One region of the Vibrio sp. PID23_8 genome, then DNA from elsewhere that is predicted to be linked to it. Evidence: riboswitches for the same ligand, from Rfam matches in the RefSeq annotation. Region 1 holds a riboswitch; each other region holds the start of a gene.
The links. A riboswitch is a leader RNA that binds a small molecule or an ion and turns the genes downstream of it on or off. The one in region 1 is predicted to bind thiamine pyrophosphate.
Positions count from the first base shown of each region.

Region 2: another riboswitch for thiamine pyrophosphate. It lies ahead of thiC (phosphomethylpyrimidine synthase ThiC); the one in region 1 lies ahead of thiD (bifunctional hydroxymethylpyrimidine kinase/phosphomethylpyrimidine kinase).
Region 3: another riboswitch for thiamine pyrophosphate. It lies ahead of thiB (thiamine ABC transporter substrate binding subunit); the one in region 1 lies ahead of thiD (bifunctional hydroxymethylpyrimidine kinase/phosphomethylpyrimidine kinase).

Region 1 is NZ_LIXE01000005.1:287,336-295,431, reverse strand. It holds gene AK966_RS11675 (TldD/PmbA family protein) at 1-595, opposite strand, end outside; TPP riboswitch at 941-1,051, shown strand; gene thiD (bifunctional hydroxymethylpyrimidine kinase/phosphomethylpyrimidine kinase) at 1,162-2,034, shown strand; partial or broken gene AK966_RS11665 (thiamine phosphate synthase) at 2,040-2,174, shown strand; gene AK966_RS11660 (phosphatase PAP2 family protein) at 2,364-3,089, shown strand; gene AK966_RS11655 (GNAT family N-acetyltransferase) at 3,244-3,762, shown strand; partial or broken gene AK966_RS11650 (HAD family hydrolase) at 3,804-4,311, shown strand; gene AK966_RS11645 (hypothetical protein) at 4,214-4,501, opposite strand; gene AK966_RS11640 (hypothetical protein) at 4,988-5,161, shown strand; gene AK966_RS11635 (M3 family metallopeptidase) at 5,387-7,234, shown strand; gene AK966_RS11630 (putative quinol monooxygenase) at 7,270-7,506, shown strand; gene AK966_RS11625 (VOC family protein) at 7,718-8,096, shown strand, end outside.
Region 2 is NZ_LIXE01000021.1:27,080-35,175, forward strand. It holds gene AK966_RS19090 (aminopeptidase P family protein) at 1-219, shown strand, start outside; gene thiH (2-iminoacetate synthase ThiH) at 326-1,453, opposite strand; gene AK966_RS19100 (thiazole synthase) at 1,486-2,253, opposite strand; gene thiS (sulfur carrier protein ThiS) at 2,259-2,513, opposite strand; gene AK966_RS19110 (HesA/MoeB/ThiF family protein) at 2,605-3,378, opposite strand; gene AK966_RS19115 (thiamine phosphate synthase) at 3,365-4,780, opposite strand; gene thiC (phosphomethylpyrimidine synthase ThiC) at 4,780-6,720, opposite strand; TPP riboswitch at 6,886-6,984, opposite strand; gene crcB (fluoride efflux transporter CrcB) at 7,046-7,429, opposite strand; tRNA gene AK966_RS19130 (tRNA-Asp) at 7,908-7,984, opposite strand; partial or broken rRNA gene rrf (5S ribosomal RNA) at 8,050-8,096, opposite strand, start outside.
Region 3 is NZ_LIXE01000004.1:80,768-88,863, reverse strand. It holds gene thiQ (thiamine ABC transporter ATP-binding protein) at 41-745, opposite strand; gene thiP (thiamine/thiamine pyrophosphate ABC transporter permease ThiP) at 745-2,331, opposite strand; gene thiB (thiamine ABC transporter substrate binding subunit) at 2,346-3,338, opposite strand; TPP riboswitch at 3,405-3,554, opposite strand; gene AK966_RS09355 (flavin prenyltransferase UbiX) at 3,587-4,225, opposite strand; gene mpl (UDP-N-acetylmuramate:L-alanyl-gamma-D-glutamyl-meso-diaminopimelate ligase) at 4,225-5,583, opposite strand; gene fbp (class 1 fructose-bisphosphatase) at 5,894-6,910, shown strand; gene ppa (inorganic diphosphatase) at 7,037-7,567, shown strand; gene AK966_RS09335 (DUF2799 domain-containing protein) at 7,632-7,991, opposite strand; gene AK966_RS09330 (DUF2799 domain-containing protein) at 8,092-8,096, opposite strand, start outside.

The sequences.
Region 1 (8,096 bases):
ACTCCCAACCAGCAAGTGCACCTGGCCCTTCCATACCAGAAGATTGCTCATTACCTTTTTGAGCGACGGTATTACCAACAACACGAATGTAATGGCGAGTATCGTCAACGTGTAGACCTTCTGAGTTGAAGATAGACACTTGTTGTTCGCGCTGAAGCACACTACCAATGAACTGGCTAATGTGTTCACTCTCTGCACGTGCTGCTTGGTCAACTTGCAATAGGAAAGCGATTTTAGAATCTAGGTTAGCGTCTTTGCCAAGTGGCATACGACAACCATGTTGAATTGGGTAGCGGTTCAGATTGAGAGAACCTGTTGAAACGATTTGCTCACGCTTGTCTTTTGCAGCAAGCAGTGAGGTTACGCGTTTCAGTTCGGCTTCATCGGTGCTGTTGGTGTAACCGTAAAGCACTTTATGACCGAAGAAGAGACGAATACCGATACCAAAATCAATACCCGAGTTAACCTTATCCACTTCACCAGATGCGATCTGGACCGTGTTGGTTTGATGGTGTTCAACGAATAACTCAGCGAAATCAGCCCCTAAAAACAGAGCGTGATCTATCACCGCTTTCGCCGTTACAGAATTAAGCATGAGATCTCCTTGCTCGTTGATCGTTCTCGCCTTCCTTGTCTTTGAGTTAGGTTCTATCTAGTCGCTTCATAAGATAACTCAAAGACATATTGGCAACGCGTTAAATATTAACACTTTTTTAACCTTGTTTTATGCTAATCCTTGTTAAATTAAAGAACGGTTCGTTACGTAATATGTCGATATCTCGATATTAGATGGTGTCTTTTGCTGCGACTTTCAATGCAGCACGTCATTTGCTCTGATGTCTATCCTCTATTACCTCTGCCACATCTCATATTTAATCGATAGATCCTCATAACAGGAAAAAGCACGTGCAGCTTCACTGGGGGAACTGCTATGCTCTTTGCGAAATAGTCGGGGAGCCAATGCAGTTCATGCGTTGGCTGAGATCGAAATTCGAGACCCGTTGAACCTGATTCAGTTAGCACTGACGTAGGGAACTATCATCACTTTGCCACTAGCTGATCTTGAACTCCATCAGTTCAGCTAGCCTCAACGGATCCGATCAACAATCTTCCTTTGCGATGGCCAAGTCTGTTCCTATATGTCTTGTAATAGGAGCAACCATGGCGCAGCAGTCAAGACAAGAAAAACCATCAACACTGCCACAAGCAACATCTTCATCCAACACACCGATTGTGTTGACGATTGCAGGTTCTGATAGCGGTGGAGGCGCAGGCATTCAAGCCGACATCAAAGCCATGTCCGCAACCGGCAGTTTTGCTTGCTCAGTGATCACGGCGATTACTTCGCAAAATACCCAAGGCGTTTCTGCCATTTTCCCTATTCCTCTCGACCATGTAGAAAGCCAACTCGACGCAGTATTTACCGATCTCAACATTGTCGCCGTCAAAGTCGGCATGCTGACAGATTCCAACATCATTAAAGCCGTTGCCAACAAGATTAAGCAATACCGCCCTAAACACCTTGTGGTTGACCCTGTAATGGTGGCCACCAGCGGCGATTTACTCCTTGAACTGTCGGCGATCAACACATTAAAAGAAGTGCTGATTCCGCTAGCAGACATCATTACCCCTAACCTACCTGAAGGTGCAGCATTGACGGGCAAGCCGGTGCCTCAATCAGAGTCTGAAATGAACGATATGATTTCTGATTTACGTGCACTAGGTGCAAAAGCAGTGCTGTTAAAAGGCGGCCACTTAGAGAAAGACGAAAACAGCAACGATCTGTTGATCATGCCAGACAGTTCTGAATTGATTAGCGCCAAGCGCTTCTCAACCCAAAACACCCATGGCACAGGCTGTACCCTGTCTTCAGCTATCGCGTCTTACCTTGGTCAAGGCAACAATCTGCACAAATCCGTTCATCTGGGTAAGCAGTATATAAGCCAAGCCATCGCGCACGCAGATGAGCTTGAAGTCGGTAAAGGTCATGGTCCTGTGAACCACTTTTTTGCAGATTACACGCATGTGCGCTAATGCACTTTGGTGGTATTAACGAAAGTAACATTCCGCAGCTTGGCGCAACTGGCGTTCACGGCTTGGCTTTGGTTTCGGCCATTTGCCATGCGGAAGATCCAAAAGCCGCATCGGAGTACCTACTGCGTTTGATGAACTAGCTTACTTGTCCTTTAAACACAAAGCGCTTATGGATGTGCGCATTTGCATTTCAACACTTTCTAATACCGCGCTTCATCAATGAACGACATCGATGTCACTTTCACATTCGAATTGACACAGCGTTGATAAGTTTTTCACATCGATTGTCGTAAGATAGCTGCCTAATTTCGACTGCTGTATGACTTTTGATGAAAACTAAAAAATACGGTTTGATGATGCTCGCCTTGTTCATTCTTGGCATCATCCCGCTTTCGCTGTTTGCCTCGTATCACGATCTTACTTCTCACGTTTCTGATGGCACTGGCATTCTCTTTACTCTGCTGACGGATTCTGCGGGCAGCAAAGGCTTTTTGATTACCTTAACGCTGTTGGTGTTGTCCCTTTATCGCTTCAAACCAACCCAGTCTGACTGGATGCAAAAACTGTCTATGCTGGGATTGTTACTGGTGATTGGTTTTGCCAGCAAAACAGGCTTAAAGCTGATGACAGAAAGCCCACGTCCCTACACCGAATTGCTTGCCGCAGAGCAATTGATTGAGCGCCCAGAAGCGTTTTATCAACTAGCAACCCCACAGCAAGCGAATGTTATAGGACAGATTTCTGAGAAAGTCAGCGAATGGCGCACTCGTCACTGGCAAGGCGAAAAGGATTACTCTTTCCCATCTGGTCATACGATTTTCGTTTCTATCTGCTTAGCTTTCTTTGGTGGGTTACTTTTGCAGCATAAGTGCTATTTCTCTGCTGTAACTTTGTGGGTGTGGGCAATGGGCGTGGCTTACAGCCGTTTATGGCTCGGCATGCACAGAATTGAGGATTTGATTGGTTCGGTGGTGTTCGTTACGGTAGTGTTCAGTTTGATCCCTGTGTTTCAAATTACCAAAAAACTGCCTTTTATTTCTTTAACAGCAAAATAAAGCTCAGCAAGTCCAGATAAAAAGAAGCTAGCAAGTTGCTGGCTTCTTTTTTGATATAAACCTAATACACCAAACTTAGAATTAGATGTTGTTTATCAAAGTATTTTTGATATGTTTGAGAAATAACACTCAATCACAAGGCGGGGAACTGTGCGTGCTTTCGCTCAACATAACAACACATCGAACGACACTTAAACCGCTTACGATGGACAATTGGGCTTTGTACCAACGTCTGCACACCGATCCACACATTATCACCCTGTGTTTTGATCCACCTTCTGACTCCGATCTGATGCACAAGTTCGAGTCACGCCTACCTGCATGGACACCACAAAGTGATCATTGGTTATGTTTAGTGATTTACGAAAAGCAAACCTCGCAGCCTATTGGAATTACAGGCTTTGTTCTGCAAGAAGGCAAAGCCGAAGTGGGATACTTATTGTTGCCGGAGTTTTATGGCCAGCAATACGGTACGGAATCACTCGCAGCCGTCATCGAATGGGCAACAAACGAACATCAGATTTCGCACTTTTCCGCCAAGGTGACGGAGGGCAACATTGGCTCTGAACGGGTTCTGGAAAAGTGCGGATTCCAACTCACCGAAACCATCCCAGGTGCGTATAAAATAGGTGAACAAAAGTACGCCGATAAACTCTATTCACTGCAAAAATAAGGGCATATTTTGCAGAAAGTACGAATAAAGGAGATTCAAACATGATTTCTCTTTTCGATTGGGGAAACACCTTAATGGTCGATTTTCCCGAGGCACAAGGAAAATGTGCGATTGGGAATATGTAGAAGTTATTCCCCAAGCGAGAGAAACCTTAGCTAAGCTCTCGAGTAAGTACCCTATTTATATTGCCACCAGCGCGTCAGATTCCTCCCTGGAAGATGTACAATGCGCCTTTCAACGAGTCAAACTCGATCAATTCGTTACTGGTTACTTTGCTTTGCTAATCTTGGCATCCAGAAAAATCAACCAGCCTTCTATCACACCATTGCCGAGCAACTTGGTGTTCCTGTCAATCAACTCACGGTGGTGGGAGACCTTCCCAAAAAAGACATTTACCCCGCATTGGAAGCCGGATTAAACGTCATTTGGTTCAATCCTCGAGAATTATTGATTAAGCATTCAACAATGGCACGTTATTACGAATCAAACCACGACGCACATTGGTACACATTTTTCCAAAACGACGCAGCTCATCAAACTGAGGCGTAATACCGCGCTCCATTGCCGACTCCCAATAACTCAGTTCAGAATCGACCATTTCTAACAATTTTTTCGGACAACCAATACACTTACCTTCAGGCCCACAAACAAACGTTTCTGGTTCGTAGATCGGCAGTTCTGCTTTCACTTGTGTAATGATATCGCGCATTGCGGTCATTCGATCTGGCTTAGCGGTCATAACTCTGCTCCCAATACAACTAAGGAGCAGGATTGTACTCTCTGGCACGGAAATATCCCCGCCTAATTTAGATAATTTTTACTTTTTCTTTTACGCACGCTAGCGAACATCACCACCGCCAACATGAACACAAAATTAACATTATAAATCAACGTGTTAATTAAGTAATAAAATTTAAAATCACTCTCATAACGCTCTCGGCAAGATTGGCGAAGATCACACTCGCTTAGGTATCACTTCGATAAGATTCATTATGCGTGGCGCAAACAAAACCACATCAGTGCCACATTCACAAACCACTTGAAACTTATCACTATGATATTAAGACGTATTGTTATCTCAACTTAAAGCGCGTCTCCAATGTGTTGCAAAAATAAAGAGCTCTTCCCCATCATTAGGCGCAAAGAGATATATACTTATACCCAAGTAACCTCTCGATACTCGGTTACTTGGGTATAGACAGAGAACGGTACAGGAGGGAATCTTATGGAACTGCGCAATAAAGCGGGTGATACTGCGAAAATTGCAGATAATCTAACCCTTAAAGAAATCACTGAAATGGGTTACACCGTTGATCTTTGTGATGAAGCATTCGATCCAAACGAACATTGGAAAGCAGAAGGCCAAACTCAAGAGAGAGGCGAATACCCAGAAGAGTAATGAAACACCATTTCTGCCGAGTGAGTGATCGCTCGGCCTCATCCCTCAACACGTAGCATTGCTTCTTTTACCTCGTCATTCGTTATCTATACCTATACCTATACCTTCCGACGACAATTGCAAAATAACATTTTATCCACATTCAGCCATTCCTTTCCCCTACTTGTGCATGCCATAATCGACGACGATAAAAACCTCAATAAAGCAAACATTTGAAGGATCAAAATGACAGCAACGGAATACCTAAACGACCTCAACCAACGTTACCTCGCTATCCATCGCACCAAAGAAGACTTCTTTTGGGAAACGTACATGGGCATCAGCGACGACCACGATGGCTCGACAAAAGCACAAACAACTTGGACGAATTTTTTAAGCAACGCCGAACAAATCTCAGCCATCAAAGCACAACTTGAAGCGGCTGAAGCGATCGCTGATCCACAAGAGAAACAACAAACGCAAATTGGTCTGCAAGGCTGGTTAGCCACGTTTGAATCACACGCTATTGAAGGCGAGCAAGCTCAAGCGCAAAAAAATGCTCTGATTGCATTTGAAGCCGAGTTGTTCGAGAAAAAGCAAAACCACGTCCTGATGTTTACCAATGAAAACGGCGAGCAGATAGAAGGATCTTTGCCGGTATTGTCTTCGACGATTCGCGCCAACAATCACGAAGAAGTGCGTCAATCAGCACACCAAACGCTGCTCGACCTTGAGCAATGGTTGCTACAAAACGGCTTTATTGAGCTGATCAAACTGCGTAACCAATTTGCGCGTTCTTTAGGTTACGAAACCTTCTTTGATTACTCAGTGAAGAAAACAGAGAAGATGAGCTCAGAGCAACTGTTCAACATCTTGGATGACTTTGAACAACGCACGCGCGAAGCACATCTAAGCAGCTTAACAAACCTTGCTGAGCAAAAAGGTCAAAGCGCACTGACTGGCTACAACTTTGTGTACTCGTTCGCGGGTGACGTCATGCGTGACCTAGATCCGTACGTACCGTTCTCAAAATCGCTGCGTCGCTGGGTGGAGTCGTTCGGTCGTCTTAACATCGAATATTCAGGCGCAGAACTGACGCTAGACCTGCTTGATCGCAAAGGCAAATACCCGAACGGTTTCTGCCATGGACCTATCCCATCGTTCTACAACCAAGGCGAGTGGGTTGCAGCGCAAGTGAACTTCACCAGTAATGCTAAGCCAGACCAAGTTGGCAGCGGCTACGATGGCATCAACACCTTGTTCCACGAAGGTGGTCACGCTGCGCACTTCTCTAACGTGAAGATGAACGCGCCGTGTTTCTCTCAAGAGTTCGCCCCGACGTCCATGGCATACGCAGAAACACAATCCATGTTCTGTGACAGCCTGTTGACCGATGCCGATTGGCTAAAACAATACGCGTTGGACGCAGAAGGTAATCCAGTACCGGATGAGATCATCCAAGCGATGATCAACAGCCGTCAGCCATTCAAAGCGTACGAAGAGCGCAGCATTCTAGTTGTGCCGTATTTTGAACGTGCGCTTTACCAATTAAACGATGAAGAACTGACGCCAGAGCGCATCACTAAACTGGCGCGCGATTGTGAAAAGCAGATCCTTGGTTTGGAATGCAGCCCACGCCCATTGATGGCCATTCCACACCTTCTGTCTGATGAAGCAGCGTGTGCCTACCACGGTTACTTGCTAGCACACATGGCGGTTTACCAGACTCGAGCTTACTTCCTCGACAAGTTTGGCTACCTGACTGACAACCCAGAGATTGGTCCGCTACTGGCGAAACATTACTGGCATGCAGGTAACCACCTATCGCACAACGAGACTATCGTTAGTCTCACGGGTGAAGGCTTTAACGCTAAGTATCTGGCAGATGTGTGTAACCTATCCCCAGAACAAGCATGGGAAGTGCAGCAGAAGAAGATTGCCTCGCTGCAAACTCGTGAACGTGCCCCAGTGGCGTCTTTAAATGCCAGCATTAAAGTGGTGGATGGCAGCAAAGAGCTTGCAAGCAATGCAGTCTCAGACGAGCAGATGTGCGAGCAGTTTGAGCGCTACATCCAAGAGACGTACGGTCGATAAGCGAAACCAAGAGCTAGGGGTATACCCAAGTAGAATTGGTAAAAGCCGAACTCCTTAAACTGATTGATGTCACTCGTGCCGAAGAAGGTTGTATCAACTACGACCTTCACCAAGATAACGAAAACCCAGCGCATTTCACTTTCTACGAAAACTGGGAATCACGCGAACTATGGCAACAACACATGGGTAACGAGCACCTAGTGGAATACATGAAAGCCACTGAGGGTGCTGTGGATGTCTTTACTCTGAATGAAATGTCGTACATCGGTTAAACCACAGCACAGCACAGCACAGCACACATTAAAAGCCAGCAACGGTTACCCTACTGGCTTTTTTCTCTTTTACTCCACGCATCTTCGACTCAGGCATAACATAAATTTATCATAATAAGAATAATTGATAATTTCATGTAATTCACACCACCCCATATACTCTCTCCATCGAAACGAATTCCCAATCATCATCAGCGTTTGGAGCACAGTTATGAAAATGAATCACGTAGGTATCATGGTCGGTGAAATGGACAAAGCCGTTGAGTTTTACACTAAAGCTCTGGGTCTAAAAATCGTCATGAACAACACAAAAGTAATTGAAGAGCGCGAAACGGCAATCGGTCGTATGTGTATCGCGGTATTCGGTGAAGGTTTTAAAGGCTTCAACATCGCACACCTTGTGACGACAGATGGTATCGGCGTTGAACTGTTTGAAATGAAAGCGCGTCAGGAACGTCACGAAGTGGATTTCTCTCGCCTCGGCATCTTCCACTTCTGTCTGCAAACAGACGACTTCGAAGGTGCGATCAAACGCACAGAAGAATTTGGTGGTAAAGTACGTATGGATATCATGCGCTACCACCCAGAAG
Region 2 (8,096 bases), on a different contig from region 1:
GAAACACCCACTAACGGTGACTTCCCTGTCCTGTCATTTGAGTCGCTAACACGCTGCCCAATCGACAAGCGCAACATCAACGTTGATATGCTAACTCGTCCGGAGCTTGCTTGGCTGAATGATTACCATCAGAAAGTGTGGGATGAGATCAGCCCACTTGTTGAAGGTGATGTGAAAGAGTGGCTTCGTCAAGCAACGCTAGCTATAGCGCACAGCTAGAAGCTAGAAGCTAGAAAAGTAGAGGGTTGATGTTTTGCATCAACCCTCTACTTTTTGCTTATGTTTCACGTGAAACATAACGATGACCAGTGACTTTACTTGTGACTTAACCAGAATACGCCGAGTGCCAGTCTCGCCATACTGGGTCAAAACCTTTGCCTCGAAGCATATCTTCCACAGAACCAGCACTTCGCTCATCACAGATCTCAAACTGCTCGAGTTCCACATCATCCATCGCATAACCTCCCGGCTGAGTTTTCGATGCGGCAGACATACTGGTGATACCCAATGGAAAAGCATTGTCCCTAAACTTGGGTGACTCACGAGTCGATAGTGACAACTCCACTTCTGGATTCAATAAACGATAAGCACAAATCAGCTGAACAAGCTGCTTGTCCGTCATTATTGACTTTGGCTGCTTTCCGTTTAAAGAACGGGCACCTTCACAAGGACGCAAACGCGGGAATGAAATCGAGTAACGAGTTTGCCAATACGTGCCCTCAAGATAGTCCAAGTGCGCTGCCACATAAAAGCAATCTGTACGCCACTCTTCCAATCCTATCAGAGCACCAATACCGATCTTGTCGATACCCGCTTTTGCAAGACGATCAGGAGTATCCAATCGGTATTCGAAGTCCATCTTATTGCCTCGCAAATGATGCTCAGCATAGGTCGAAGGATGATACGTTTCTTGATAGACCATCACCGCATCCAAACCCAATGTCTTGAGCTCTGCGTACTCATCTTGACCAAGTGGCTGCACTTCCATCGCCAAATAATTAAAGCGTTGCTTAATCATCGGCACCATTTCGCGGAAGTATTTCATACCCACTTTGGTCTCGTGTTCACCAGTCACAATTAATACACTATCGAACTTCATTCGTTTAATGGCTTCGACTTCTGCAGCCACTTCGTACCTATTCAAGGTGCGACGCTTAATTCTGTTCTCCATCGAGAAACCACAATAAGTACAAGCATTGGCGCACAAGTTAGAAAGGTACAATGGGATATAAAGCGACATGGTATTACCAAAACGCTTGCGAGTTGCCGAGTATGACAGCTGCGCCATTTGCTCTAAGTACGCTTCAGCCGCTGGTGAAATTAGCGCTTTAAAATCTTCCAAATCACGCTTGGGTTTATTCAATGCTCGCTCAACATCTTGTGCGGTTTTGGCGTAAATCGACATCGAAATGTCATCCCAATTGAGCAGCTTAAATTGTTCAACGAAGCTCATGTTTCCCTCACTTAATAGCTACACATCTAAGACTAAAGCTCATCTAGAAATGACGTCAGTGGACTCGACGCAACCGCATGAGAAACCTTACCAGCAAGACCAGCTTCATAAGCCATACGTCCCGACTCCACCGCCAACTTAAATGCCTTCGCCATCGCAACGGGATCGCTCGAAGCTGAAATCGCGGTATTGACGAGCACGGCATCTGCGCCCATTTCCATCGCACGCGCAGCATGTGATGGCGCACCGATACCCGCATCTACAACCACTGGAACGTTGGCTTGATCGATGATGATCTCTAGGAAGTCGTGAGAAACAATCCCCTTGTTGGAACCGATCGGTGCACCTAAAGGCATTACCGCTGCACAACCCACTTCTTCCAATCGTTTACAAAGAACCGGATCAGCATGACAGTAAGGAAGCACAATAAACCCTTCACGTACTAGTTGCTCAGCAGCCGTAAGTGTTTCAATTGGATCGGGCATTAAGTACTTCGGGTCTGGGTGAATCTCCAGTTTTAGCCAGTTGGTATCCAACGCTTCTCGTGCCAGTTGAGCAGCAAACACTGCATCTTTAGCGTTCTTTGCACCCGAGGTGTTCGGCAATAAGTTCACACCCGCTTGTTTTAACGGCAGCAAAATATCGTCTTGTAGGTCGTTCACATCCACACGCTTCAGCGCCATGGTCGCAAGTTGAGAGCCCGACACTTGAATCGCTTTTGCCATTAATCGGCCGTTGGCAAACTTCCCTGTTCCTGTGAACAGTCTAGATTCGAATTCTTTATCACCAATTTTAAGCATCGACGTTAACCTCCTGCGATCGCTTGAAACAAAGAGATGCTATCTCCCTGTGAAAGAACGGTGCTAGCCCACTCACTGCGCGGCACAACGTTGTTATTAATTGCAAAAACGCAGCCCATTTCTGGCAGCTCAAATTGACTAATGATTTGTTGTAAATTCGACTCACTGGCAACTTGATGTGACTGATCATTGATGACAATGGTGATCACATCTAAGTCAGCAGCGGTCATTAGTGTTGTTTGTTGTTCTGATGACATCATTTCTTCCAACTCTCATAATTACGACCATGACTTCTAGCTGTTTATCACTAATAAATAGCCAGTTTGAAATCTTGCTCAGTTAGCTCGTAAGCTAAACTTGAGCACACACTTGGCACTGTTTATCTTTGCTTATCGCCATGGTTTTCCATTGCATTTTCAATCCATCAAACAGGTGTAACTTGGCAGTCTCGACATGAAACTTTCCCGTCGCCAGTTTTTGAATTGCCGCAAGCGCTTGGTAATTACCAAGTGTGCCGACCACCGGACCGACGACACCGCTCTCACGACACTTTTGAGTTTGTGGTAATTCATCGAACGGATATAAACAGCGGTAACAGGCTTTGCTTTCTACTTCTTGTTCACTTGGTGTTTGATAATCAAAGACGGCGAACTGCCCCTGCCAACCAATTGCCGCCGCTGAGATGAGTGGCGTGTTTTGTTCAAAACAGACTTGATTAATTAGCTGACGGGTTGGCATATTGTCGGTGCAGTCCAGCACCACATCCGCCAACATCACCTCAAGCTGCAGCTGTGCTGTGTCTAATCGCTTATTGAGAGCGCGTACTTGGATCATCGAATTAAGATCAGTGAGCTGCTTTACGGTTGCTTCTGTTTTCGCAACTTGGAGGTCTTGTTCACGATAAATGATCTGACGTTGTAGGTTACTGCTATCAACCTCATCATCATCAACCACAACCAATTTACCGATGCCCGCCGATGCCAAGTACAAACTCGCTGCACTGCCTAACCCACCACAACCGATGACCAGCACATGCGATTTTCTCATGCGCTCTTGCCCAACTTCGGCAATTTCAGGCAGAGCGACTTGGCGCTGATAGCGAAGGAAGTGCTTATCCGTGAGCATGCTCGCCTCTCTTGGTATCCGCCAATTCACTACTCTGATCAGTAAACATTAGCTGTCTTTTCTTCATCAGTTGTGCGAAGAACTCGATGACAGACTGAGGTGATTCAGCCAACGTAATAGCTCGCACAACTGCCAAACTAGAAACACCTGTTTGCCAAACTTGGTCAGCATTAAATTGGTCAATGCCACCAATCGCGACCGTCGGAAAACCGAGCTCGTCGACACTTACTTCTTTGTCTTTTGAAGGACGGAAAGCCGGCTCTGTATTTCCATAAGGAATGCTATCAATCAGCTTTTGATACCGTGCCAAGAGCACCAAACCCTGTGGTTTCGATGGCATCTGTTTTGTGGTGGTTGGGAAGATATGCCCTAACGCAATGTAACTAGGGTGAATTTGTACGATGCGCAGTAGCTCATAATAACCATGAGTAGAAAGACCAAGACGAATGCCGGCTTTAGTTAGCTGAGCCAAATTCGATTCATCTATGTCTTCCTGCCCTAGATGAACGCCATAAGCGCCATGCTTGATTGCCAGCTGCCAATAGTCATTGATAAACACTTGTGCTTGATACTGACGACCTAGCTCAATTGCTCGAATGATCTGTTGTTCTAAATCGACTTGTTGTGGGTTCTTGATTCGTAGTTGAATCGTGTTGATGCCTAAAGGCAGTAAACGCTCAATCCAAGCAACATCATCAACGACTGGATAAAGCCCTAGACTTTGCTTGGTTAGCGTTGGAAAGCTAACGCTCTCTCCTTGTGTAGACCAACCAACTTGAATATCGAGTCGGTTATCTTCCAGTACAGGTGTGGGGAAATCATCAAATTGGTCAGCCCACTGAGTAGATCGTCCCTCGTCAAGGTTGTCATTCAATAGTGTTTCACGTGAAACATTCGCTTGTTGCGTTGTCATTGCTCGAGCAAGTGTTAATGCATCTTCAATAGGAAAATCGAGTACTGTCAGCGTTACTATCCAAGCAAGGTGATGCTCAGGAGCAAATGCTGTGTTGAGCTTGGACTTAACGGTAAGCGCTCTCACTTCATCGTTAATTGGGTGACGCCAGATATCAAGCTGAAGCACTTCATGCTTTTCACCGGAAACCTGGCGATCAGCAATACCAATATAAATCGCTTTTGACGGTTGCTTTGCGCACGCTTCTACCGATAAAGCAGAACGATAATAAAGCGCAAATGAACACTTAGGCTCAGAGTCATAACCATCAATGAGATCAGTCGTTATGTGTGTGGTCTGTTGGTCGCGAACAAGCTGAATAGATTGAGCTGGGCTCACACCCAACTTAATGTCTACAATGCTAAACCCCTGTTCTTTTGCCACCAACAAACATTGCTGAACTGAACCCGTCAGATCAATCAATGATGACGGAATAAGGATTTGGCTCATTAGTCACTTACCTCGGCATGTGCTGCTGGGTGGTACAACTCAGATCCTGTATCTCTAAATTCTTGCGATTTTTGACGCATGCCCTCGAGAGGGTCATCAAGCATTTTGATCGAGATAGCTTGGTCCGCAGCAACTTGCTCAATATCTTTCGCGTACTCACGTACCTCTTGGGAAATCTTCATGGAGCAGAACTTTGGTCCACACATCGAACAAAAGTGAGCAACTTTGCCAGACTCTTGAGGTAAGGTTTCATCATGGAAAGCACGCGCGGTATCTGGGTCGAGTGACAAGTTGAATTGGTCTTCCCAGCGGAACTCGAAGCGAGCCTTAGACAGCGCGTTATCACGTACTTGAGCACCAGGGTGTCCCTTCGCTAAGTCAGCGGCGTGCGCAGCAAGCTTGTAAGTGATCATGCCAACCTTCACGTCTTCTTTGTTTGGTAAGCCGAGATGCTCTTTAGGTGTTACGTAGCAAAGCATCGCACAGCCATACCAACCAATCATGGCCGCGCCAATACCTGAAGTAATATGATCGTAACCAGGAGCGACGTCTGTCGTCAGTGGACCAAGCGTGTAGAACGGTGCTTCATGACAGTGCTCTAGCTGCTCTTCCATGTTCTCTTTGATCATATGCATTGGAACATGACCAGGACCTTCGATAATGACCTGAACGTCGTATTCCCACGCAATCTTGGTTAACTCACCAAGGGTACGAAGCTCAGCAAATTGCGCTTCATCGTTAGCATCGGCAACCGAACCAGGGCGTAGGCCATCACCGAGAGAGAGTGCCACATCATACTTAGCACAAATTTCACAGATCTCACGGAAGTGGGTGTATAAGAAGCTTTCTTGGTGATGTGCTAAACACCATTTCGCGATGATAGAACCGCCACGAGAAACAATGCCAGTAACGCGTTTTGCTGTCATTGGTACATAGCGAAGTAGTAAGCCGGCATGGATAGTGAAATAGTCAACGCCCTGCTCTGCTTGTTCAATCAGAGTATCGCGCATCACTTCCCAGTTAAGGTTTTCCGCAACACCATTTACTTTCTCAAGGGCTTGGTACATGGGTACAGTACCAATCGGAACCGGACTGTTACGTAGAATCCACTCACGAGTTTCGTGGATGTTACGTCCAGTAGAGAGATCCATAACGGTATCCCCGCCCCAGCGCGTTGCCCATACTAACTTCTCTACTTCTTCTTCAATCGAAGAAGTGACCGATGAGTTACCGATGTTGGCGTTCACTTTGACCAAAAAGTTACGCCCAATGATCATTGGTTCGGATTCTGGGTGGTTGATATTAGAAGGGATAATCGCGCGACCTTCGGCGACTTCTTTACGCACAAACTCGGCGGTAATGTCTTTTGGAAGATTCGCTCCGAAGCTTTGACCCGGATGTTGTTGATTCAGCACTTCATCGCGGTATTGAGCACGCCCCATATTTTCACGTAGCGCGATGTATTCCATTTCTGGGGTAATAATGCCTTTGCGAGCATAGTGTAACTGAGTCACACACTGCCCACCTTTAGCACGTCGAATACGTGGTAGATTACCGTAACGAAGATCGTCTAGCGTTTCATCTTCTAAGCGCTCTTTGGTGTATACCGAGCTTACTTCATCGAGTAGTTCAGTATCAGCGCGCTCTTCAATCCACCCTTCTCGCAGCTTAGGTAAGCCGTTGTAGAGGTCTATGGTGTATTCTGGATCTGTGTATACACCTGAGGTATCGTAAACGCGTACTGGCTCATTAGGCTCGAAAATAGGCGCTTCTTTTGTGCCTCCAATAAGGCTATCAGCGAGTGATATTTCACGCATTGGCACACGAATATCGGGACGTGAACCATCTACGTAGACTTTGCTTGAATTTGGGTACGGTTGTACCGAGAGTGTATCAATGAACTGTTTTGCTTCCAGTCTCGCTTGCTTGCGACTCGACATAGCATTTTTCCTTGCTTTGTTATGCTTAGATAAAAAGTATTGGGATAAAAATGCTTGGCGGATAGATGCGACAAGAGGAATCGAATTAAGGACAGGTTGAGCGGGTGCTCTTCGTCTATAACAACATTCGACTATTTGATAGGTCGACCAGATAGAACTCTGGTGTAGATATCTTCTCTTGTTCCCTTCGCAGATTCTAATCTGATCAGGTTCAACGGATCCCGAATTAACGGTCTCAGCCTTATGGCACTCCGACAAGTGAAATCAGTATATAAAAACGGCTTGGTTAAACCAAGCCGACCTGATTAAAATTTGAGTATTTTTGCTAACTACGCATCAATAATTGGAACCCAATCCATGCAGCTGAAATGCTTAACACGACATTCAACAGTATGTTCAATCCCATTTTAAAGAAGGCACCCTGCTGCATAAGCAACACGTTATCCATCGAGAAGGTAGAAAAAGTGGTTAATGCACCCAAAAAACCAAGACCGATAATTTGGCGCCACGGATCAGTTGTTATCAGTTCAGTTTCAAACGCAGCGATCAAAAGGCCTATGATGAAAGAGCCAACGACGTTTACCGTTAACGTACCGTAAGGAAAACCACGCCCCAGTAGCATTACACAAAGTTCAGAAATTAAGTAACGAGTACACGCACCAAATGCGCCACCTAATGCAATAAAGCCCAAAATGGATAGTTGTCCCATAATGCCCCCAGAAAAGTTGATGGCGATATTGTAATCAAATTTATAATAATAGTGATTATAAAGTCTTAGAATTCAGCGAAAACAACATCCAACAGTTACACGTATTTAAAAAGTTACAGGTATCACTTAGTACAAATAAGCAGCACCACTAAAAATACGACTAATGGTTATTTATAAATACAATGAAAGGGAGCTAGGAAGACAAAAAGAGGAAATAAACCCGAACAATTAATCTTCGAGGTTATACCAATCGTAGTAAATAACCGATCATTCTAGCTTGTTATAACGCTCGATAACTTCGTTTAAAATTTTAATTGTGGAATAACTACTTATCGAAAATTTTAGCGTTTTTCCTGAGCTAACTCTGATTACTTACTGTGATTAGTATTACCTTTAGCATTAAGCTTTTTTGTATTAATTCAAATCTTACACATACGAAAAAGCCCTAGCATTGCTGCTAGGGCTTTGTCTGAATAAATGGCGGAGCGGACGGGACTCGAACCCGCGACCCCCGGCGTGACAGGCCGGTATTCTAACCAACTGAACTACCGCTCCACACGGAGATAAAACTTTTGTTTTATCCGATACTTGTCGTTCAGAACAAGTACCTTAAATTAAAAGCCTGGCGATGTCCTACTCTCACATGGGGAAGCCCCACACTACCATC
Region 3 (8,096 bases), on a different contig from region 1:
TGCTTGCATCAACCTTTTTTATCCGTCCTTATCATAGTGTTTATCCTGCCGCTCGAACAAAAATGCTCAACGCATCACTGCCATGTTGTGCATTTAACTCAGCAATCTCACCAGATGCTTCTACCTGACCACTAGCAACAAAAGCAAAATGACTGGCAATGGCTCTTGCATCACTTAGGTGGTGCGTCACCATCAAGACAGTAATGCCACGCTCAGTAGCAAGCTGCTTAACCAATGTTAGCATCTCCTCACGCAGCACAGGGTCTAACGCAGAAAAAGGCTCATCAAGAAGCCACATCGAATGCGGCTGAACAAAACAGCGCGCCAGTGCCACACGCTGACGCTGACCGCCAGAAAGGTGCTCTGGCAATCGGTCAAGATACTCTGCTACACCAACTTGCTTTGCGGCTTGCTCCACAAGAAGCTTTTGGTCTACCGTGAGCTTTAATCCCGGATGCAGACCTAAACCAATGTTGTCTCTTACTGACAGATGAGCGAATAGATTGTGTTCTTGGAGCAACATAGAGAACGGACGCTGGTACGGTTCTTTGCGTACGATGGACTCACCATCAACCAAAATATCGCCTTGGTCTGGATTGATGAACCCAGCCAACAGTGCAAGTAACGTTGATTTACCCGCCCCACTCGGTCCCATCAGTGACACGATTTGTCCACGTTGAATTTCTAGCTCAAAGCAAAACAGATCACGTTGATAGGTATACTGCACATCATCCAATACTAACATTACGCTCTCCCCTTCGTTTTCAACACTTTTTCAATCACGGCGAAACAGCCCACACTGAGCAATAACAACGTGACTGAGACCACCGCTGCCGCCTCCATTTGATAACTGCCTAACAATTGGAATAGATACAACGGCAAGGTTCTAAATTCTTGTCCACCAAACAAAGCAATCGCGCTTAAGTCGCCAATCGCAAACATAAAGCTGATTGCAAACGCATGAGCAAATGGCTTGCGTAATGCTTGCCACTCCACCACTTTAAAACGTTGCCAACCACGCATGCCTAGGCTGGCACAAACGTACTGGTATTGCTGCTCAATGTGTAACATCGGTTGAGACAAGGTTTTAATCACATACGGCAGTGCCATTAAACCATTCACCAGAATAACCACAAAAAATGCTAAGCTGAATACATCGGTAAATGAGCGTAGCAATAGAAATAATCCAGTACTAATAACTAATCCAGGCGTCACCAAGATGATGGTGCCAATTAGTTCAATTTGATCGGCGCGGCTGTTCTTGTATTGCAAACGCCAACGTCGGCTAGTAAGCAAAATTGACACGCCAGCAGCAACAGCCAGAGAGCTCGCTAACACGGCAACTTTGAGTGAATTCCACAATGCAGACCAAAAGCGTTCATCACTCAATACCGACCAAACTTGTTGGTTGATACCACTGAATACGACCATCACAAGCGGCGGTATGACAAGTAAAAAGGCAGCCATGATCCAAAAGCAATCCCAAGCTTTTGACCATCCATGATCCTTCGTTAAATATTGCTGTACTGATATGCTTCCAGCGCTTACCGAGACTGGCTTCGTCAACTTCTGTACGCCAATCGCGAGTAAGCCACATAACAACATTTGCCACAGCGCCAACAGCGCCCCAGCTTGCAAATCAAAGTCGAACTTAATCGCTTGGTAAATGGCAAGTTCAATCGTCGTTGACTTCGGTCCGCCGCCTAATGCCATCACGGTGGCAAAGCTGGTAAAACACAGCATAAACACCAAGCCACTCACATGAGCTAACTGTTGCCTTAGACGTGGCCATTCCACCCAGCGGAATTTGTCCCAATGAGTCATACCAAGGTGTGCACACAGTTTATGTTGCTCTGAAGGAATGGATTCCAATGCCTGCAAAAGTAGGCGCGCCGCATAAGGCATATTGAAGAACACATGCGCAAGCAAAATACCGTTCAGTCCATAGATGGAAAACGGTAGATCAGCATCAAGGCTTTGTAGTCCTTTTGCAATCAGGCCACTATTGCCGTAAATCGCCAGCAAACCAAATACACCCACCAAAACTGGCAGAACCAAGGTGGAAGCAAACAATTTTAACAGTAGAAACTTACCAAAGAACTCACGACGAGAAAGTGCGTGAGCGACGGGAATGGCAAAGCCGACGCTCAACACGGTAGAGAGAAATGCTTGGTAGAAGCTGAACTTGGTGACATGTTGGTAGTAAGGATCACTCCAAACCATCGACACATCAAGAGAAGGCGCTTGAATAATCAAAGCACCTAGGGCAGAAATAACAAAGGCCGTGATAATCATCGCGACCCCTAAACCAATTTTCGGTACAGAATTCAAAAGTAGAACCTATATTAAAACGTCAATGCGCTTTGCCACTCACGAATCCAGGACTTACGCTTTTTTGCAACTTCATCAGCACTAAAGCTCAGTGACTTGTTTGGTACGCTGAGCGTTGCAAAACCTTTTGGCAGCTCAACATCAGTCACTGGGTACATCCAGTTGCCCGTTGGCATTGCCGATTGGAATTCATCACTCAAAATGAAGTTCATGAACTGATCGGCTAGCTCAGAATTCTGTGAGCTTTTTACCTTGGCCGCCACTTCCACTTGCATGTAGTGACCTTCAGCAAAGTTGGCACTTGCGTACTTAGCATCGTCTTCCGCAATCAAATGGTAGGCGGGAGAAGTCGTATACGACAGCACAAGATCAGACTCGCCATTCAAGAACATGGAGTACGCCTCGGACCAACCTTTGGTAACGGTAACGGTTTTACTCGCTAGCAGCTTCCACGCTTGGGTGGCGTCATCGCCATAGATAGACTTCATCCACAACATCAAGCCTTGGCCCGGCGTCGAAGTGCGAGGATCTTGGTAAATGACTTTCAGATCATCACGCTCTTCCAACAACTCCTGCATGCTCTTTGGCGGATTTGCTAACTTATCTTTGTTGTACACAAAAGCAAAGTAGCCGTAATCGTAAGGTACGAAGGTTTTATCCTGCCAACCGTTAGGCAGCGTGGTTTTAGAAGTATCAACGTTATGCTCAGTCAGCAGGCCAGTCTTTTTTGCTTCCGCCATTAGGTTATTATCCAAACCTAACACGATATCCGCTTTGCTGTTGCTTCCCTCCAAACGAAGGCGGTTAAGAATGGAAACACCATCGTCCAGTGCAACGAAATTAACATCGCATCCGCATTTGGCTTCAAATGCCTTTTCGACGTTAGGACCAGGTCCCCAATCGGCAGCGAAAGAGTCGTACGTATAGACAGTTAAGGTGTTTTCAGCGGCAAACGCTGAAGTCGAAGTGATGGCTGCAAGGGCAATCAGACTAAGAGTGGTTTTCACGGCTCGCTCTCCATTTGCATGTCGAAAAGTTGAGCGGCACAGGGTTGAGGCAGGTATTTAGGACTTCCAATATCCAGGCTCAATTCCTACGCCAGCATTATCTGGTTCAGGTAATACGGGTCCCTTCCTGCTCAACAACGTTCAGCGATTAGGTCTCAGCGCCCAAGTGCATTGATGAGTTCAATGCCAAATGAGTTTGCTCCCCGATGAGTTGGATGGATTGTAAAGGTCTTTGATTGATTACACAATCAACGTTGGTCATAACCCCAACGTGGCACTAAACCTTGTTCAATACCTAAGTGATCAAGAATTCTCGCTACCATAAAATCAACCAAGTCTTCAATGCTCTTCGGTTGATGGTAGAAGCCCGGCGCAGCAGGCATGATGGTCACGCCCATCTGCGATAGCTTGTGCATGTTCTCTAGATGTAGGGTTGAGAATGGCGTTTCACGCACCACAAGCAGCAACTGTCCACGTTCTTTCATCACCACATCCGCGGCACGTTCGATCAGGTTATCCGACATACCGTGTGCGATCGCCGCGACGCTACCCGCTGAACATGGGCACACCACCATTTGTTTCGGCGCTGCGGAGCCTGATGCCACTGGTGAGAACCAATCATCTTTACCACAAATCGTTAAATTATCTGGGTTGCAGTTGAGGTGTTCTACTAATGCCTTTTGTGCCGCTTCAGGGCCGCTTGGTAGTTTCAAATCATGCTCAGTCGCCATCACCACACGAGCTGCAGAAGAGATCAACACATACACGTGGTAATCCGCTGAAACAAGACACTCGAGAAGGCGAAGGCCATACGGGGCACCAGAAGCGCCCGTTAATGCTAATGTGATGGCTTTTTTAGGGGTTACTTTTTGCTGCATAAATGTCATTAAGCTTTTTGTTTCAGTTGTTCTAGAAGCTTGCCGTGGATGCCACCAAAGCCACCATTGCTCATCACAAGAATTTGGTCACCCGGTTGTGTTCGTTCGACGATTTTCGCGACAAAGCTATCCATCTCTGTACCGACAAACGCAGATTGTAGACACTGGTCAGCAATGTCTTGTACCGACCAACCAATGTCATCCGGTTGGAATAGGAACACTTCATCTGCGCTGTGCAATGACGCCGCGAGTGTATTTTTGTGAACACCGCGCTTCATGGTCGCAGAGCGAGGCTCCAGTACGGCAAGAATACGCTGTTCGCCTACCTTGTTCCGTAAACCGCCCAGCGTCAGTTCAATCGCTGTTGGGTGATGAGCAAAATCATCGTAAACCGTCACGTCCTGCTCTTCACCTTTTAGCTCCAAACGACGTTTCGTATTGATAAAGCGACCAAGCGCCTGACAAGCAAGCTCAGGAGTAACACCAACATGACGCGCAGCAGCAATCGCCATTAATGCGTTATCTACGTTGTGGTCACCAACGAGGTCCCAATCCACGACGCCTACTTTCTCGCCTTGCAGTGACACTTCAAATTTAGAACCATCGACAACCAATTTGTGTGCTTGCCAATCACCATCGACACCAGAGAACTGCTTTTCTGTCCAACAACCGCGCTCGATCACCTCTTGCAGAGACGGATCTTGCTTTGGCGCCAAGATCAAACCGTTACCCGGAACAGTACGCACCAAATGATGGAATTGACGCTTAATCGCCTCTAGATCGTCGAAGATGTCTGCATGATCGAATTCAAGGTTATTCATGATCAGCGTGCGTGGGTGATAATGAACAAACTTAGATCGTTTATCGAAAAAAGCACTGTCATATTCATCCGCTTCGACAACGAAGAACATGCTTTCACCCAAGCGAGCCGACACGCCAAAGTTACCTAGCACACCACCAACAAGGAAGCCCGGTTGGTAACCGCAATCTTCTAGGATCCAAGCCAACATGCTTGAAGTGGTGGTTTTACCATGGGTACCCGATACCGCCAGAACCCAACGATCGTGCAATAGAAACTCTTGCAACCACTGTGGACCCGAAGTGTAACGAATATTGGTGTTGAGTACATGCTCAACACATGGGTTACCACGGCTCATCGCGTTGCCTATCACCACGAGATCGGGTTGAGGGTCAAGTTGAGAAGGGTCAAATCCTTCAATTATTTCAATACCTTGAGACTCTAGCAGGGTACTCATTGGTGGATAAACATTGGCATCCGAACCCGTCACTTTATGACCTAGCTGACGCGCTAAAATTGCCGCGCCGCCCATAAACGTGCCGCAGATACCCAAGATATGAATGTGCATAAACGTAACCTTGTAATGCGTTTTTTAATTCTTTCATTATCGTGATAACTGTAAGAAAAGCGAGTGTCTTTCACCTTCTTCTTGCAGTCCCTTTCACAAATCTGACAAGGCTGGATACAGACTGTACTGTCAGCGAACTCTGAGATGAAAGCTAGGGTAGCTCTACAAATAAATTGAGATCTCAAACCGTTACTTCATTACCATTAAAAAGATCTGCGAATTAAACTTACAATTAGCACAATAGTTTAACATTCATAAAGAGATGTCCCATTGTGCGAGCCCCCACTGAATTGAAAAGTAAGGATTAACCATGTCAGGAATGCGCACCTTAGGCGAATTCATCGTAGAGAAGCAAGTGGACTTCCCCCACGCTAGCGGCGATCTCTCATCTCTTTTAGCTTCCATTCGTTTGGCTGCCAAAATCGTAAACCGCGAAATCAATGCGGCCGGCCTTGGTGATATCACTGGCGCAGTCGGTACAGAAAACATACAGGGTGAAGCCCAGCAAAAGCTCGATGTTTATGCGAACGACAAGTTCAAAGCGGCGCTTGAAGCTCGCGACCAAGTATGTGGCGTGGCCAGTGAAGAAGAAGATGAAGCGGTTGCCTTCAATCGAGAACTCAACCAAAACGCAAAATACGTGGTATTAATGGACCCACTCGATGGCTCATCAAACATCGACGTGAACGTGTCAGTCGGTACCATCTTTTCCATTTACCGCCGAGTTTCCCCTATCGGTACACCAGCAACAGAAGAAGATTTCTTGCAACCTGGTCACAAACAAGTCGCCGCTGGCTACGTGATTTATGGTTCATCCACCATGTTGGTTTACACCACTGGCAATGGCGTAAACGGGTTTACGTACGATCCATCCATTGGCAGTTTCTGCCTGTCTCATGAGAACATGATGATCCCAGAAGACGGTCAGATCTACTCAATAAACGAAGGCAACTACATTCGCTTCCCTGTTGGTGTTAAAAAATACATCAAATACTGTCAGGAGAATGAACCTGAAGATGGGCGTCCATACACGTCTCGCTATATCGGTTCTTTGGTTGCGGACTTCCACCGTAATTTATTAAAAGGTGGGATTTACCTTTACCCTAGTACGCAAAGCCACCCTCAAGGCAAACTGCGCCTGCTTTATGAATGTAACCCGATGGCATTCTTAATTGAACAAGCTGGCGGGATTGCTTCCGATGGCGTGAACCGCATTCTGGATTTACAGCCAACCGAACTTCACCAACGTGTGCCATTCTTCGTTGGTTCAAAAAATATGGTAAGAAAAGTCGAAGAATTTCTTGAGCTAAATCGCGACGAAGTCTAATTTTATCGCTGAGGATCGAATACTCCCAACACGGCAGGCCTTTACCCGCCGTGTTTTTATCGCTAAAGTAAATTGCGTAAATATTAGCCAGATTATACTTAGCCTTCAATGAAAAGGAATATTCAAATGAGCTTAAACAACGTACCCGCTGGTAAATCCCTTCCTGACGATATTTATGTCGTCATCGAAATTCCTGCAAATGCAGACCCCATCAAGTACGAAGTCGATAAAGAGTCTGGTGCGGTATTTGTCGATCGCTTCATGTCAGCACCAATGTTCTACCCATGCAACTACGGTTACGTAAACGACACGCTTTCTCTCGATGGTGACCCTGTTGATGTATTGGTTCCAACCCCTTATCCATTGATCCCTGGATCGGTGATTCGTTGCCGCCCGGTCGGTGTGCTGAAAATGACCGATGAATCAGGTGAAGATGCCAAAGTGGTTGCCGTTCCTCACTCAAAAGTTTCCAAAGAATACGAACATATTCAAGACGTGGGTGATATTCCAGCGCTATTAAAAGCACAAATCACACATTTCTTTGAGCGCTACAAAGAGCTTGAATCTGGAAAGTGGGTAAAGGTCGATGGCTGGGCTGATGTAGAAGCAGCAAAAGCAGAAATTATTGAGTCTTACCAGCGTGCTCAAAAAAAATAATCGCAGGTATCAGGTAACAAAAGCGCTGCCAATCGGCAGCGCTTTTTCGTTGTCATAACTTTGTTTAATACCCACCGGCCGTCGACCGTCTGCCTGATTCATAATCATATTGGAAAAATGGGTCTAGATCATCGCAGATGCCTAAGTAAGGTGTGCCTAGTACTCCGAGAATATAAGCACTTTGCTGACAATACTCTTCCTTACCCTCTTGGTAGCCAGTTTGGTAGGCCATGATAAGTTCAGGAGTAGCACGCTTAGTGTCATCTAACTTGGCAATACGCTCTTCAGACAACTCAAGAGAGCCATTAAGTGCCGTTTGTTTGCCGAAAGCTTGCCAGTCTGTCGCGTTAACAGAGCTGGGTAGTGTGGTTTGCGCACAAGCGTTGAGAAAAAGCAGCATAGCGCCAATCGCAAATAGTCTCATCATTACTCCTCACTCATGAATAGCGTTTGCTGCCTTTAGATGTGCGCCCTAATTCGTATTCTCGACGGAATCGATCATCTAAATCGTCACAAATGCCTCGCTAAT